Regions from separate parts of the Streptomyces fungicidicus genome, predicted to be linked through region 1. Evidence: riboswitches for the same ligand, from Rfam matches in the RefSeq annotation. Region 1 holds a riboswitch; the other holds the start of a gene.
What was found. Region 1 has a riboswitch for cyclic di-AMP ahead of CNQ36_RS31180 (M23 family metallopeptidase). Riboswitches for the same ligand answer to the same signal wherever they lie in the genome.

Region 1 (7,682 bases):
CCTCCGCCCGGCGTCACCGCTCGGTCGCCGTCGAAGCCGCCGCCGGAGTCCGCTTCGGCGCTGCCCTGGCCGACCCCCGGCTCGGGTGCGTCCGGCGGCCCCCCGGCCTCCCGGTGCTGCCTCCCCTTCATGCCGGAGAGGGCCGTCCCGGTCATGAGGCCCGCGACACAGGCCGGCATGAACCGTCCCGAAGGTGAGGGACCGGAGCTCACCGCTCGCCGGCGAGGTCGAGATCCCCCTTGCTCGTCCCGGCCACGCCCTCGGCGCTCCGGGGACGGTTCCACGAACGGGCGACCGGACCGGACACCGCCCGCCACCACGGCTCCACCGGCAGCTCCCCCGCCGGCTCGAAAGGCTCGCCCGGCCGGGGGAACGCCACCGCCTGGCCCGCCTCCTCGCCCGCGTCCCTCATCCACTCCCCCGGCTCCGCCCAGGCGTGCGGCGCCAGGTTGAAGGTGGCCCAGTGGATGGGCAGCAGCACACCGGCCGCGTCCCCGCCCTGCAGGTCGAGATGGGCCCGGACGCCCTCCTCGGGCGTCATGTGGATGTCGGGCCAGAAGTCCGAGTAGGCGCCCACCTGGATCATCGTGGCGTCGAACGGGCCGTGACCGGCGCCGATGTCCTTGAAGCCATCGAAGTAGCCGGTGTCACCGCTGTGGTAGACGCGGTGCTCCTCGCCCTCGACCACCCAGGAGGCCCACAGGGTGTGCTGGGTGTTGCGCAGGCCCCGGCCGCAGAAGTGGCGGGCCGGGGTGGCGGTGAGGGTGAGCCCGCCGACCTTCGTCGTCTCGTGCCAGTCCAGTTCGCGCAGCCGGCCGGCGGACACGCCCCAGTGCTCCAGGTGCGCGCCGACGCCGAGGGGCACCGCGAACAGGGTGTCCGTGCCGGCCAGCGCCTTGATCGTGGGCAGGTCCAGGTGGTCGTAGTGGTCGTGGGAGATCACGACGACGTCGACCGGGCCGAGCGCGGCCAGCGGCAGCGGCACGGGGTGCAGCCGCCTGGGGCCGGCGAAGGGGAACGGCGAGCAGCGCTCACCCCAGACGGGGTCGAACAGGACCCGGTGGCCGTCGATCTCCGCGAGCACGCCGGAGTGGCCCATCCAGGTCAGCCGCAGGCCCGTGGCCGGCGGACGGGAGATGTCGGCCAGGGTGGTCGGGTGCACCGGGATCGCGCCCTTGGGGGCGCGCCGGGACCGGGAGTCCTTGTCGAAGTAGGTCCTCGCCAGGTCCCGGGTCGATCCGGACGGGCGGATCCGGGCGGGGCCCCCGGGGTTCTGGAAGACGCCGTCCTTGAAGTGCGGGGACCTGCGGATGCGCGCCATGCGCTCGCCGCCGGGGTCCGCGCCGAAGGACTCGGGCCGCAGGGCGCGCAGCCCGGAGCGATCGGAACGGGTGACGGCCACGGTGCCTCCAGGTGGAGTCGGTCAGACATTCCATTATGTGCGTGCGGCGGTACCCGGCGCTCAGGCCACCGTGGCGATCCGTACCTTGATGTCGTCGGGCGAGAGCGTCCCCTTCGCCCGCACGTGGTCGCCCGAGGACTGCCCGCGTAGCCGGCGGCCGATCCACGGCACCAGGTACTCGCGCGCCCACTGGACGTCGTCCCGCCGGACGTCGAAGGCGCCGCGGGGCGGCAGGGGCGGCCACGGCTGTTCCGGGTCGGCGGGGATCTCCATGCCGAGGAGCTGCCCCGCCCGCAGCGCGACGCGGGTGTGTCCCTCCGGCGACAGGTGCAGCCGGTCGGCGTCCCAGGCCCTGCGGTCCTGGACGCTCCTGAGGGACCACAGGTCGAGCACGGGGCAGCCGTAGCGGTCGGCGACGGCCCGCACATGCCCGTTGTACGTCGCGATCTTGCCGCGCAGGTGCTTCAGCAGGGGCACGCCGCGGGTGTCGAACCCCGTGGTCACCATGACGGTGCCGGACACGGCGGTGAGCGCGGCGACCGCCCGCTCGAAGCGCTCGGCCACCTCGTCCGGGTCGGTTCCGGGACGGATGATGTCGTTGCCGCCCGCGCAGAACGTGACCAGGTCGGGGGCGAGCTGGACGGCGCGGGGCAGCTGGTGGGCCACGATCTGGTCCAGCAGCTTTCCGCGCACGGCGAGGTTGGTGTACGCGAAGTCCCCTTCGGGGCGGCGGTCGGCGAGAAGTACGGCGAACCGGTCGGCCCAGCCGACGAACGCCCCGTCGGGGCCGGGGTCGCCGACGCCTTCGGTGAAGCTGTCCCCCACCGCCACGTACGACCCGATCACTGCTCTGCTGTCACTCTTCGAATCGTCTGCCACAGCTGCACATGATTCACCTTCCAATGTGACCTACGCGACCGTAAGGAGGGGTTGACGTGCGGTGAGATAAGACACCCTCAAAATGTTGGCCAACTCCGGAATACGCCGGTGGCCGGCCCCGTGGATCGGGGCCGGCCACCGGCGCGCGTGTCAGGAAGGGTGTCGCAGGGGGTCAGATCGAGACGCCCTTGCCACGAAGGTAGGAGACCGGGTCCACGTCCGAGCCGTAGTCCGGGGTGGTGCGGATCTCGAAGTGCAGGTGCGGGCCGGTCACGTTGCCGGTCGCGCCGGAGAGGCCGACCTGCTGGCCGGCGGTGACGGTCTGGCCGGCCGAGACGGACAGCGAGGACAGGTGGGCGTACTGGGCGTAGTAGCCGTCATTGAGCTTGATGACGACCTGGTTGCCGTACGCGCCGCCGTAGCCGGCGGAGACGACGGTGCCCGCGCCGACGGCCTTCAGGGAGGTGCCGGTCGGGACGGCGAAGTCGACACCGGTGTGGTAGCCGCTGGACCACATGCTGCCGGCCACCTTGTAGGCGGTGCCGAGGCCGCCGCCGGGCACCGGGGAGGTGTAACCGGAGGTGCTCGCGGCCTGGTCGGTGCTCGTGGACTGGGCGGAGGTGTCCGAGGCGGACTGCTCCGACGGCTGCGCGGCGGGCTTCTCGGCCTTCTTCTCCGCGGCGGCCTCGGGGGCCTTCGGGGTGGACGACTTCTTCGGGGTGCTCGCGGCGGCCTTGCCCTCGAGGGAGAGCTTCAGGCCGGGGTGGATGAGCGACGGGTCGGACCCGACGGCATCGCGGTTGTCCGCGTAGAGCTTCTTCCAGCCGCCGTCGACGTGCTCGGCCTCGGCGATCTTCGCGAGGTAGTCGCCCGCCTTCACGGTGTACGTGCGGGCGTCGTCGCCCTTCTCGGCGGCGGCCGACTGGCCGGCGGCGGAAAGGGACTGGACGGTCTTTCCGGGGGCGGTCTGCGGCGTGGCGGCGTGCGCGCCGGTGGCGCCGAGAAGCGGCAGGGCGAGTACGGCGCCACCGGTTCCGGCGACGGCGATGGAACGGGTCAGACGCTGGGCCGTGGTACGGCGGTGCTTACCCTTCGCGGGCATGGTGAATTCCTCTCCGGCGCCTGCGAGGTGAGCTGTCGGGTTCGGACTGGAGATGCCCGGCCGCGTTTTCACGCGGCTTAACCCCAAGCCGTTCCGGGAACCGGAACAGGCAGTCGTACCTGTGGGTCCCCCGCTCCTGCCGTACACGGGTCAGTCAGTGGGTGCGGGCTCCGGGCGGCGGCAGGATTAGGCGTCCGTCCGGATCGGTGGCGAACGTAAGCGACCCGGACGGGAAGGGACAAGCGCGAGGTTCACCCCGAACGCGCTTTTCCGTGATCCAAAGGAGGAAAGGGCGTCACCGAGCGTCAATCCGCACAGGGATCGCGCCGTGAATTCCCTTGCCTTTTCACGGAATTACGTGAGCATGGCGACAACACATCGTCACCGATATGACGATGCTCACGCGCCCCTTTCCCATCCTCCCTTCTTTCGGGGCGCGTTATGGCAAATCACCCCAATCGGACAGAACGCCTCAATCGCCAGATCCCAGGCGCCGGAACCGGAAGACCGCCGCATCCAGGTCGCCCCGCAGCCCGGTGTGTAGCCCGTGGTGCCGCAGTACGGCGCCACGGTGCTTTTCACCCGTTTCAAGGCATTCGTACGAGGCGTTCGGGTCGACGCCGTGCAGCCGGAGTGCCGGGACGGGTTCCCCGTAGTGCTGCGCCTGGAGCCAGGCCAGGACCACGGTCTCGTCGCCGAGGACGTACTGCACCGCGCTGAGGCCTCCCGCCGGGGGGCGCAGCCGGTACAGGTCACCGCGCTGGACAACCGGCCGGATCTCCTTGTAGAGCGCGACCCACTCGCGCGCCTCCTCGAGCTCCTGCCCGGTCCACCGTGTGAGGTCACCGCCGACGCCGAGCACCCCGGCCATCGCGCTGACGAAACGGAAACGCAGCGAGCTGACCCGTCCGTTCAGCATCGCGTTCGGGCTGTCGGTGACCCAGGCGGCCATGACCCGGGCCGGGTGGAGCTGGCTGAAGCCGTGCTGGATGGCGAGGCGGTCGAGCGGATCGGTGTTGTCCGAGGTCCATACCTGGTCGGTGCGGGAGAGGACGCCCAGGTCGATCCGGCCGCCGCCGCCCGAGCAGGACTCGAAGGCCACGCCCGGATGGGCGGCCCTGAGCCGGTCCAGCAGGGCGTACAGGCCCCGCACGTGATCGGTCCACAGCCGTTGCGGATAGGGGTCGTCCGGCCAGCCGGCGTCGGTGAAGCAGCGGTTGAAGTCCCACTTCACATAGTCGACCGGAGTCTCGGAGAGCAGCGCGTCGAGCCGCTCCCAGAGGTACTCCCGGACGTCGTCGCGCGCGAGGTTGAGGACGAGCTGGTTGCGGAACTCCGTGCGCCGGCGTCCCGGCTGGAACTGCACCCAGTCGGGGTGCGCCCGGTACAGGTCGCTGTCCGGGTTGACCATCTCCGGCTCGACCCAGATGCCGAACCGCATCCCGAGCCCGCGCACATGGTCGGCGAGGGGCTTCAGGCCGCCGGGGAAGCGGTCGGGGTTGGGCGTCCAGTCGCCGAGCCCGGCCCGGTCGCTCGTACGCGCCCCGAACCAGCCGTCGTCGACCACGAACAGCTCGACGCCCATCCCGGCGGCGCGCGCCGCGAGCGCCCGCTGCTGCTCCTCCGAGATGTCGAAGCCGGTGGCCTCCCAGGAGTTGAACAGCACGGGCCGGTCCCGGCCGGCGTCCGGGACGACATGGGCGCGCTGGTAGGCGTGCCAGGCGCGGCTTGCGCCGCCGAAGCCGCCGTCGCTCCACAGGCCGGCGAAGACCGGTGTGACGTACGTCCCGTCCGTGTCCAGCATCAGCAGGCCGGAGTCGTCGTGGCCCGCGCCGCCGGTGATCTGCACGCGCGCGTCGGGGAGTTGGGCCACCGAGACGCGCCAGGAGCCGGACCAGCCGAGGGCGCAGGCGTAGACCTCGCCGCGCTCCTCGGTCGCGTCGGTGTCGAGCGCGACCCACGGCAGGTGCTGGTGGCCGGTGTGACCTCGCCGGCTGCCGATGACCTTCTCGCCGTAGGTGAGCGGGGAGCGGGTCAGCCGGGACTCCGCGGCCCAGCGGCCGTGCAGCTGGGACAGCCGCCAGTGGTCGCGGTCGGGCAGGGTCCAGGCCGCGGAGTCGGCGCGCAGCAGCTCGACGGCCGGTCCCCGGTTGTGCAGGGTCACCCAGCGTTCGATCACGTCGTCGCGCATCCGGTAGTGCAGGGTCACCGTGAGCGGGCCGTCGAGGAAGCGGAGGCGGAGTTCGCCGTCGTCCGTCTCCTCGTGTCCGCCGAAGGTCCACTCGGTGCCGCGCCGTCCGGGCGAGCGCACGGACAGGGCGGGCCGCGCGAAACGGGGGCCTCCCTCGACCGGGTACTCCTCGCGTCCGTCCAGCCGGGACTCGAAGGGCCAGTCGTCCGGCAGCGGGCGGGCGGCCAGCGCCTCCGCGTCGGCCGGCTCGATCCGGGGGCCCCAGTGCAGATGCACCAGCTCGTCGCGGTCCGTCAGATGCAGCGCGTAACTGCTGTGCGGCCCCGACAGAAGCCACGTACGACCGTCTTGGCAGACCTGCGCCACCGAACCTCCAACAGACCCGAACAGATGTGATCAGACACCAACATCATCGGGGGCACGGGGGCCGCCGGGCAATGCCTGTGGACAACTCATTGCCCCAGGCAGGCATGTCGTATCGTCGAGTGGTGCCCGACGGCGAGCCCCGCCGGCGGCGCCGAGAGGGAGGAGCCCTTCGTGACGCAGCAGGTGCCGTCGACCGAACCCGAGCTGGCCGGAGTACGCAACTTCCGCGACGTGGGCGGACTGCCGACCGTGGACGGCCGGCGGGTGCGGCAGGGCGTACTGTTCCGCAGCGGCCATCTCGCGCACGCGACGGCGGAGGACGCCGCCTTCCTGTCCGCGCTCGGACTGCACACGGTCTTCGACTTCCGCAACGCCGCCGACCAGAAGCTGGAGGGCCCGGACGTCGCGCTGCCGGGCGTGCGGAACGTGAACCTGCCGCTCAGCGACCCGGCGGACGGCGCCGAGTTCTGGAAGATGGTCCGCGACGGCGACCTGGAGCAGCTGCGCTCCGTCCTCGACGACGGCAAGGGCGCGGACCGCATGATCCGCTCCTACCGGCTGATCATCACCGAGCGCACCGGCGAGCACTCCCGGGTGCTGCGCTCGCTCGCCGAGGACAGCGTCCCCGCGCTGATGCACTGCGCGGCCGGCAAGGACCGGGCGGGGCTGTCGATCGCGGTGACCCTGCTCGCGCTGGGCGTCGAGCGGGACGCCATCGTCGACGACTACCTGAAGTCCAACGCCAAGCACCGCCGGTACAAGGTGCACCGCAACGGCTCCTCCGCCTCGGCCTACTCCGCCGAGGTGATGGAGTTGCTCAGCCCCCTGTTCGACGCGCGCGCGGAGTATCTTGCCGCCGCGTTCGAGACCGTCGAGGAGACCTGGGGCGGTGTGGAGCCGTACCTGGAGCGGGCGCTCGGGCTCACCCCCGGGGCCCGGGAGCGGCTGCGCGAGCGCCTGCTCGACTGAGGCGGGGGCCTACTTCTTCGGCGCCACCTCGAAGAGGAAGTAGATGAAGGCCGCGAAGAGGTGCCCCACCACCACGTAGATGAACAGCCTCACCCACAGGGCCCGGGGGAGCTTCTCCTCCATGTCTCTACCGCTCATGTCGCGTCTCCGTGGGTCGGGCCCAGGCACAGGGTGGCCGTGGGGCTCTGCAGAAGGGTGTGGACGAACAGCAGCTCGACCCCGTCGGGGTCCTGAGCTTCGATACGGTGCGGGGTCAGCGAGTCGAAGTGCGCGCTGTCCCCCGGGGCGAGGCGGTGCAGGGTTTCCCCGAGGCGCAGCCGCAGCCGCCCCTTGAGGACGTACAGCCACTCCTCGCCGGGGTGGACGCGCACGATGTCGCCCTGGGAGCCGTGCGGCACACGGACGCGCAGGGCCTGCATGCCGCGCCCCGCGGCGCCGGCCTGCCAGTACGTCCAGCCACCCGCCGCCGTGGACTCCATGTCCGCGGCGCGCACCACCGCGTCCCGGTCGGCACCCGACTCGCCCAGCAGCTCGGACACCGTCGTACCGTAGGTGCGGGCGAGGGAGAGCAGCGTCGGCAGCGAGGGCTGGCGCTGACCTGTCTCCAGCCGGGAGAGATGGGCGGGCGAGAGCCCGGCGTCGCGGGCCGCGGCCTCCAGCGTCAGGGAGGCCCGCCGCCGCAGGGCGCGCAGTTGCGGCGCGACCGCCGGGAGCGCGTCGCCCGGTGCGGCCGGCGGCCCGGCCTCGGAGGAGTGCATGCCTCCATTCAGCAC
Region 2 (7,682 bases), on a different replicon from region 1:
CGTTCGTTCGAGCGTCGTGACGACCGTGGCGGCTTCCGCCGTGACGACCGCCGTGACGACCGTGGCGGCCGTTCCTTCGAGCGTCGTGACGACCGTGGTGACCGCGGTGGGCGTTCGTTCGAGCGTCGTGACGACCGTGGCGGCTTCAACCGCGACCGCGACCGGGACCGCGGCGGCTTCCGCCGTGACGACCGGGGCGGCCACCGTGGCAGCGACCGCCCGTTCAACCGCGACCGCCAGGGCGACCGTCCGGGCTTCCGCTCCGGCTCCCACGACCGCCCCAACGGCCGTCGTGACGACCACCGCGGTGGCGGCTCCTTCGGCCGCCGCGACGACAAGCCCCGCTGGAAGCGCAACGGCTGACACGGCCTCACCCGGCCGGCCGGGAGGGCCCGCACGACACCCGTCGTGCGGGCCCTCCCGCGTTTCCTCCCGGGACACGCACGGACCCGCCCGCCGGATACCCGATCGGAGTCCCGGCCGCGTCCCGCTATGCTCGGGGAGGCAACATCGCCAGGGGCCCTTAGCTCAATTGGCAGAGCAGTGGACTTTTAATCCATTGGTTGTGGGTTCGAGTCCCACAGGGCCTACCCCTGGTAGCGCCGGCGCGACGTCGCCGGCCTGCCGCACGGCGCCCGGACCGGCCTCAGCCGGTTCGGGCGCCGCGTCATGTCAGGGGCGGACGTCGCGTTGCCGCCGGGCGGGGTCGAGGAGCTGGACGGCGATCCCGGCGAGGACCAGGCCCGCGGCGATCAGCAGTCCGTCGGGGACGATCACCCCCGCGATCAGCATCGTCACACCGATGACCAGCGCCCACCAGGCGCCGGTGCGCCGGTGGTCGCGGGGGCCGGCCGGCCGTCCGGCGGACGGGGAGCGGGCGACACGGGGATCCTCGTGCTCGACACGGGCCGCGAGGTCGATCGGACGCTCGTCGTCGGACTGGGGCACGGCTCCTCCTTTCCAGGGGGCGGCCGCCCGGTGACACCGCGGACGGCCCTTGCTCCGTGCTGCCGGGGCTTCAGGGGTGACCGTCGGCCTGTCGCGAACTCGGCCCGGTACAAAGGAGTTTGCCCTTGCACCGACCTCGTCACCCGCCCGGTACGGAGACTCCAGCCTCGCCCACCGGCACCCGCCGGGGCCATCCGTCGCGGCCCCCATCCCCGGTGGGGGACGGCGTGTACGGGACCCCCGGGCCGGCCGGGGCCCGGTGTGCGAAATGGGGGTTGTCACCGATGGCGCGGGGCCCGCTCAGCGCCCACGCTGGGGATGACGGCCCGCGCCGCGCCCCCGGACAGCGGGCCGTCGGGCTCCCGCGCACACGGGGGCCCGCGGCGAGCGGCCCACGGCGAGGAGGCGGTACGGGGTGCCCCTGTTCTGGCGGATCTTCCTGCTGAACGCCGTCGTGCTCATCGTGGCCACGGCCCTTCTGCTGGGACCCGTCACCGTATCCACGCCGGTCCTGCTCACCGAGGCCGCGGTCCTCACCGTGGGGCTGGCCGCCATGCTGGTCGCCAACGCCCTGCTGCTCCGCGTCGGCCTCGCCCCGCTGCAACGGCTGACCCGGGCGATGACCACGACCGACCTGCTCCGCCCCGGAGACCGCCCCGCGGTCGGCGGGCGCGGCGAGATCGCCGAGCTGATCACCACGTACAACACGATGCTGGACCGGCTGGAGGACGAGCGCGCCACGAGCAGCGCCCGCGCCCTGTCCGCGCAGGAGGCCGAACGCCGCCGGGTCGCCCGGGAACTGCACGACGAGGTCGGCCAGTCCCTCACCGCCGTACTGCTCCAGCTCAAGCGCGCCGCCGACCACGCCCCGCCCGGACTGGGCGAGGAGCTGCGCCAGGTGCAGGAGACCACCCGGGCCAGTCTGGAGGAGATCCGGCGCATCGCCCGCCGACTGCGTCCCGGCGTGCTGGACGAGCTGGGACTGGCCAGCGCGCTCAAGGCCCTCGCCAACGAGTACGGCGGCTCCGGCCTGAGCGTCCAGCACTCCCCCGCCGCGGACCTGCCCGAGCTGGACCAGGAGACGGAACTGGTCATCTACCGGGTCGCCCAGGAGGGCCTCACCAACACCGCCCGCCACGCCGGGGCCCGTCGCGCCGAGCTGGCCCTGCGCCGCGCGCCCGGCGGGGTCGAACTCCTCGTCCGGGACGACGGCCGGGGCACCGGCGCCGCGCCGGAGGGCGCCGGCATCCGCGGGATGCGCGAACGCGCCCTGCTCGTCGGCGCCCGGCTCACCGTGGACCGGGCCGCCGGCGGCGGTACCGAGGTCCGCCTGACCGTCCCCGTCCCCGCCCGTTTCCCCGCGCACGCCCTCGTCCCCGCACGGGAGACCGCGCACGCTCCGCCACCGTGACCGACGCCCCTCGACCGGAAACGCTGAACATGACAGACCCGGCCCCCACCCGCATCCTGCTCGCCGACGACCACGCGCTGGTCCGCCGGGGGGTTCGCCTCATCCTCGACGGTGAGCCGGATCTGACCGTCGTGGCCGAGGCCGCCGACGGTGCCGAAGCCCTCGAGCAGGCCCGTGAGCACCGCCCCGACCTGGCCATCCTCGACATCGCGATGCCCCGCCAGACCGGTCTCCAGGCGGCCCGTGAGCTCTCCCGCACCCTGCCGGAGACCCGCATCCTCATCCTGACCATGTACGACAACGAGCAGTTCTTCTTCGAGGCCCTCGCCGCCGGCGCCTCGGGCTACGTCCTGAAGTCCGTCGCCGACCGCGACCTCGTCGAGGCATGCCACGCCACCATGCGCGGGGAGCCGTTCCTCTATCCCGGCGCCGTCAACGCCCTCATCCACAACTACCTCGACCTGGCGAGGGAGGGCCGCGCCCTGCCGGCCAAGGCGATCACCGACCGCGAGGAGGAGATCCTCAAGCTCGTCGCCGAGGGCCACACCTCGCAGCAGATCGCGGGCCTCCTGGTGATCAGCCCCAAGACGGTGGAGCGGCACCGCGCCAACCTGCTGGCCAAGCTCGGCCTCCGGGACCGCCTCGAACTCACCCGCTACGCCATCCGCGTGGGGCTCATCGAACCCTGACCGGCGCACGGGCCCGCCGGGAGTGTTGCCAGACTGGGCACCCCCGAGCCCGCCCACCCGGAGTAGGAACCGATGCCGCACCCCTACGTCCTGCTGTCCGCCGCCGTCTCCCTCGACGGCTACCTGGACGACACCGGCCCCGAACGGCTGCTGCTGTCCGGCCCGGCCGACTTCGACCGGGTCGACGAGGTACGGGCGTCCGTGGACGCCATCCTGGTCGGCGCCGGCACCCTGCGCGCCGACAACCCGCGGCTGCTGGTCAACTCGCCCGAGCGGCGCGCCGCCCGCCTGGCCGAGGGCCGGACCGAGTACCCGCTCAAGGTCACCGTCAGCGGCTCGGGAGAGCTGGACCCGGCGGCCCGGTTCTGGCACACCGGCGGCGAGAAGGTCCTCTACACCACCGACGAGGGCGCCGAGCGGGCCCGCGTCCTGGGGATCGCCGCCGACGTCGTCCCGCTCGGCGCCGAACTGGACTGGCGGCGGCTGCTGGAGCATCTGCACGCCGCGCGCGGGGTCCGGCGGCTCATGGTCGAGGGCGGCGGACTGATCCACACCCAGCTGATCACCCAGGGCCTCGCCGACGAACTGCAGCTCGCCGTCGCCCCGCTGTTCGTGGGCGACCCGGAGGCCCCCCGCCTCTTCGGCCCCGGCGCCTACCAGGGCGGCAGGCTGCGGCTGACCGGGACCCGCCAGGTCGGCGACGTCGTCCTGATGCGCTACGAGCCCACCGCCCCCGGCACCGGCCCGCTGCCGTCCGCCGCCGACCACCACTGGCTGGCCCTGGCCTGCGAGCTGGCCGCCCTGTGCCCGCCGTCCGCGACGGCGTTCAGCGTGGGCGCGGTCGTCGTGGCCGCCGACGGCACGGAGCTGGCGCGCGGTCACTCCCGGGAGGGCGGGGACCCGGTGGTGCACGCGGAGGAGGCGGCGCTCGCCAAGGCCGATCCCACGGACCCCCGGCTCGCCACCGCCACCGTGTACTCCAGCCTGGAGCCGTGCGCCCGCCGAGCGTCCCGCCCCGCGTCCTGCGTCCGGCTGATCCTGGACGCGGGGGTGCGGCGGGTGGTCACGGCCTGGCGGGAGCCGGACACCTTCGTCGAGGGCGCCGACGGCAGCGGCGTACTGGAGTCCGGGGGCGCCACCGTCGTGGTGCTGCCCGAGCACGAGGACCGCGCCAAGGCGCCCAACGGCCATCTGCTCGGCCGCTGAGACGGGCCCGCCGGTAATGGGTGTGCGGCATGTCCCGCGCATGGCGTACACTGGTGTCTACCGACGCGGGGTGGAGCAGCTCGGTAGCTCGCTGGGCTCATAACCCAGAGGTCGCAGGTTCAAATCCTGTCCCCGCTACTGAAGGCCGAGGGCCGGAATCCATAAGGATTCCGGCCCTCGGTGTTTTCCCCTCCCCCTCCACCCTTTCCCTTCACTCTCACCCAGCGTGAGCGGAGCGTCTCGCAGCGCATAACAACTGACACACCGTCAGTTTCTCGATGTCGTTCGAGGTGCGGTCAACTCGCCCGTTTTTGACCGTCGGTGACGCTTAAGTCCCCCCGGGATTCGTTAATGATCAAGGGGAACAGCTTGGAATCACGCCCTCGCGTCTATTAACGTTCGATAACGCAGCGCGGTCGTCCCAGCCGTCACAGAAGTCGGCTCCGTGCGCACGCGCCGAATCCCGCAAGGGAACCGGGGAACCACCACTTGGGGTGAATCACGCGGATACCGCCGTGGCGACACGGCACGTATACGCGCGTAGGAGACCTTCCTGCTCCGAACCCGTCAGCTAACCCGGTAGGCGAAGGAAGGAAAGGAGTGCGCCCACGTGGCGTCCAACCCGCCTGCCCCCGAGGCCCCCTTCAAGCCGAGCGACACCTTCGCCTACGGCGCGGCAAGCACCGACGAGGGCCCCTTCGAGGAGTGGAACCCCACCGCGGAGACGCTCCGCCCCGTACGGGGCCGGCACCGCGTCTCCAAGCAGCGCGGCGGAGGACTCGCCCGCAGCTCCACCGTGCTGGGCGTCGGTGTCATAGCGGCCGTCGGCGCCGGCGGCATGGCCAGCGCCCAGACCGGCAAGCCCCCGGTCTCGATCTCCGTCCCGGACCTTCCCAGCGTGGGTTCCCTCCTCTCCGACGAGGAAACCCCCAAGGGCTCGGCCACCCCCCTCAGCAGCATCGGCATGACCACCGCCGACAACGAGCAGGGCACCGCCGACGCCGGTGAGGCGCTGCGCGCCCGGATCATGGCGCAGGTCGAGCAGCAGCAGGACCAGGCCGAGACCCAGGCCGAGGCCGAGGCCGTCGCCGCCGCCGAGAAGGCGGCCGCCGACGCCGCCGCCAAGGCGGAGAAGGAAGCCAAGGCCAAGGCCGCCGCCGCCAAGAAGAAGGCGGAGGAGGAAGCCGCGAAGAAGGCCGAGGCCGAGCGCCTCGCCGAGCTGGCCAGGCAGTACGCGGTGCCGACCTCCTCGTACACCCTCTCCTCCACCTTCGGCCAGGCCGGCGCCTACTGGTCCTCCGGCTACCACACCGGCCTCGACTTCGCCGCCCCCACGGGCACGCTGCTCAAGGCCGTCCACACCGGCACGATCACCTCCGCCGGCTGGGACGGCTCCTACGGCTACAAGACCGTGCTGACCCTCGAGGACGGCACCGAGATCTGGTACGCCCACCAGTCGTCCATCAGCGTCAGCGTCGGCCAGAAGGTCAACACCGGCGATGTGATCGGCCGCGTCGGCGCCACCGGCAACGTCACCGGCGCCCACCTCCACCTCGAGGTGCACCCCGGCGGCTCCTCCTCGGGCATCGACCCGCTGGCCTGGCTGCGCGGCAAGGGCCTCACCGTCTGACGTCAGGGCTGCCGGTCGGGTGTGTGCGGGGCGTGCCCCGCGTACGGATGGCCGTAGCCGTAGCCGTAGCCGTGCCCGTATCCCGCGTGCCCCGCGTGTCCCCCGTACACCGCCCACGGCGCCGCCGTGAGCGGTACGGGTGGCGCGGTGGCGCGGGCGGCGTGCTCCAGCGCCGGACGGGCCGGGGCCCGCCGGTGCCACAGCTCCAGCAGCAGCTCCCGTTCCCGTGTGACGAAGTCCGGCCCGGCCCGCCCGAGCCGCCCCCGGTGCCGCAGGAACGCCAGCGACGTCGCGTACGCCTCGTAGGCGGCGACCGAGCGTGCCGCCGCCTTCCCGCCGTACCGGCGCGCGTACTGCCGGGCGACGCGCCGCGCCCGCATCGAGCCCAGCGCGAACGGCTCCGCCGGGCCGAGCCACCCGGCGGCCGCGTACGCGGGCAGTTCCTCCCGCACGGTCCGCAGCTCACGCTGCCGCGTCCACACCATCAGCCAGGTCAGCACCCCGAACGCCGGCACCATGAACGCCGCGTACACCGCGAAGAAGCCGTACCGGCCGAGCGTCGACGAGCCGTTCCACAGTGCGTGCATGCCCATCGCGAGGAGCAGCCCGCCCAGCGGCAGCAGCATCCGGCGCACCCGCCGGCGGCCCGCGGACAGCGCGGCGGCGCCGAAACCGATCCCGGTGAGCACGGTGAACAAGGGGTGCGCGAACGGCGACATCACGATGCGCACGAAGAAGGTCGCCGCCGTGACCGAGGCGACTCCGCTGTCGCCGGTGATCTGGTCGGTGCCGAAGGCGGTGCCGAGGTAGAGGATGTTCTCGGTGAACGCGAAGCCGGTGGCGGTGACCCCGGCTATCACCACGCCGTCGAGGATCCCGGTGAAGTCGCGTCTGCGGAACAGGAAGACCAGCAGCACGGCGGCGGCCTTCGCGGACTCCTCCACCACCGGCGCTATGACCGTCGCCCCGAGGGTGTCGGCGCCGGTCGGATCCGCGGTCGCGGTGGCTATCCAGCGGGTCGCGAAGCTGTTCGCGACGATCGCGATCAGCGCCGCCGCGCACGCCCCCCAGGCGAAGGAGAACAGCAGATTCCGCCAGGGCCCGGGCTCGACCCGGTCCAGCCACCGGAAGGCGGCGACGAGCAGCGGCACCGGCAGCACGGCGAGGCCGAGCCCGACCAGGAACCCCTGTGTGCCGGTCTGCTCCCGCACCAGCGCCAGGATCACAAGGCCGGACAGGGCGAGCAGCGTGATCAGCGCGCCGTAGCGCACCCAGGGCCGCCGCCACCAGTGCGCATGCCGCGGTGATCCTCCGGAGGCTGCTCCGGGACGCGCCGGGTGCGGAGGGCTGGTGGCCACGGGATCGACCCTAACGAGGCGGGGGCTGTATCAGGCTCGGTCTTCCGCCTGCTCGTCCTGCCGTACGCGCCGGAAGAGCAGGTCGTTCACCACATGTCCCTTCTCCAGTCCCTGGCCCTCGAAACGGGTGAGCGGCCGGAACCCGGGACGCGGCGCGAAACCGCCGTCGGCCTGCGTGTTCTCGAAGCCGGGGTGCGCGGTGAGCACCTCCAGCATCTGCTCCGCGTACGGCTCCCAGTCGGTGGCGCAGTGCAGTACCGCCCCCGGTGCGAGACGGGTCGCGGCGAGGGTGAGGAACTCCGGCTGGATCAGCCGACGCTTGTGGTGCCGCTTCTTCGGCCAGGGGTCGGGGAAGTAGACGCGGAGCCCGCCGAGCGAGCCGGGGGCGAGCATCTCCCGCAGGAGGATGATCGCGTCGCCGTTGCCGACCCGTACGTTGG

Region 2: it holds a riboswitch for cyclic di-AMP, as region 1 does, so the genes downstream of both, CNQ36_RS16470 (M23 family metallopeptidase) here and CNQ36_RS31180 (M23 family metallopeptidase) in region 1, are expected to answer to the same signal.

The regions. Positions count from the first base shown of each region.
Region 1 covers NZ_CP023408.1:213,221-220,902, reverse strand. The annotation lists gene CNQ36_RS31190 (MBL fold metallo-hydrolase) at 209-1,402, opposite strand; gene CNQ36_RS31185 (SGNH/GDSL hydrolase family protein) at 1,463-2,248, opposite strand; gene CNQ36_RS31180 (M23 family metallopeptidase) at 2,454-3,383, opposite strand; cyclic di-AMP (ydaO/yuaA leader) riboswitch at 3,386-3,550, opposite strand; gene CNQ36_RS31175 (alpha-galactosidase) at 3,856-5,940, opposite strand; gene CNQ36_RS31170 (tyrosine-protein phosphatase) at 6,112-6,909, shown strand; gene CNQ36_RS31165 (DUF6126 family protein) at 6,919-7,047, opposite strand; gene CNQ36_RS31160 (helix-turn-helix domain-containing protein) at 7,044-7,667, opposite strand.
Region 2 covers NZ_CP023407.1:3,636,064-3,643,745, reverse strand. The annotation lists gene CNQ36_RS16505 (DEAD/DEAH box helicase) at 1-363, shown strand, start outside; tRNA gene CNQ36_RS16500 (tRNA-Lys) at 518-590, shown strand; gene CNQ36_RS16495 (DUF3040 domain-containing protein) at 673-948, opposite strand; gene CNQ36_RS16490 (sensor histidine kinase) at 1,364-2,359, shown strand; gene CNQ36_RS16485 (response regulator transcription factor) at 2,389-3,048, shown strand; gene CNQ36_RS16480 (dihydrofolate reductase family protein) at 3,121-4,254, shown strand; tRNA gene CNQ36_RS16475 (tRNA-Met) at 4,319-4,392, shown strand; cyclic di-AMP (ydaO/yuaA leader) riboswitch at 4,699-4,855, shown strand; gene CNQ36_RS16470 (M23 family metallopeptidase) at 4,865-5,884, shown strand; gene CNQ36_RS16465 (PrsW family intramembrane metalloprotease) at 5,887-7,242, opposite strand; gene trmB (tRNA (guanosine(46)-N7)-methyltransferase TrmB) at 7,273-7,682, opposite strand, start outside.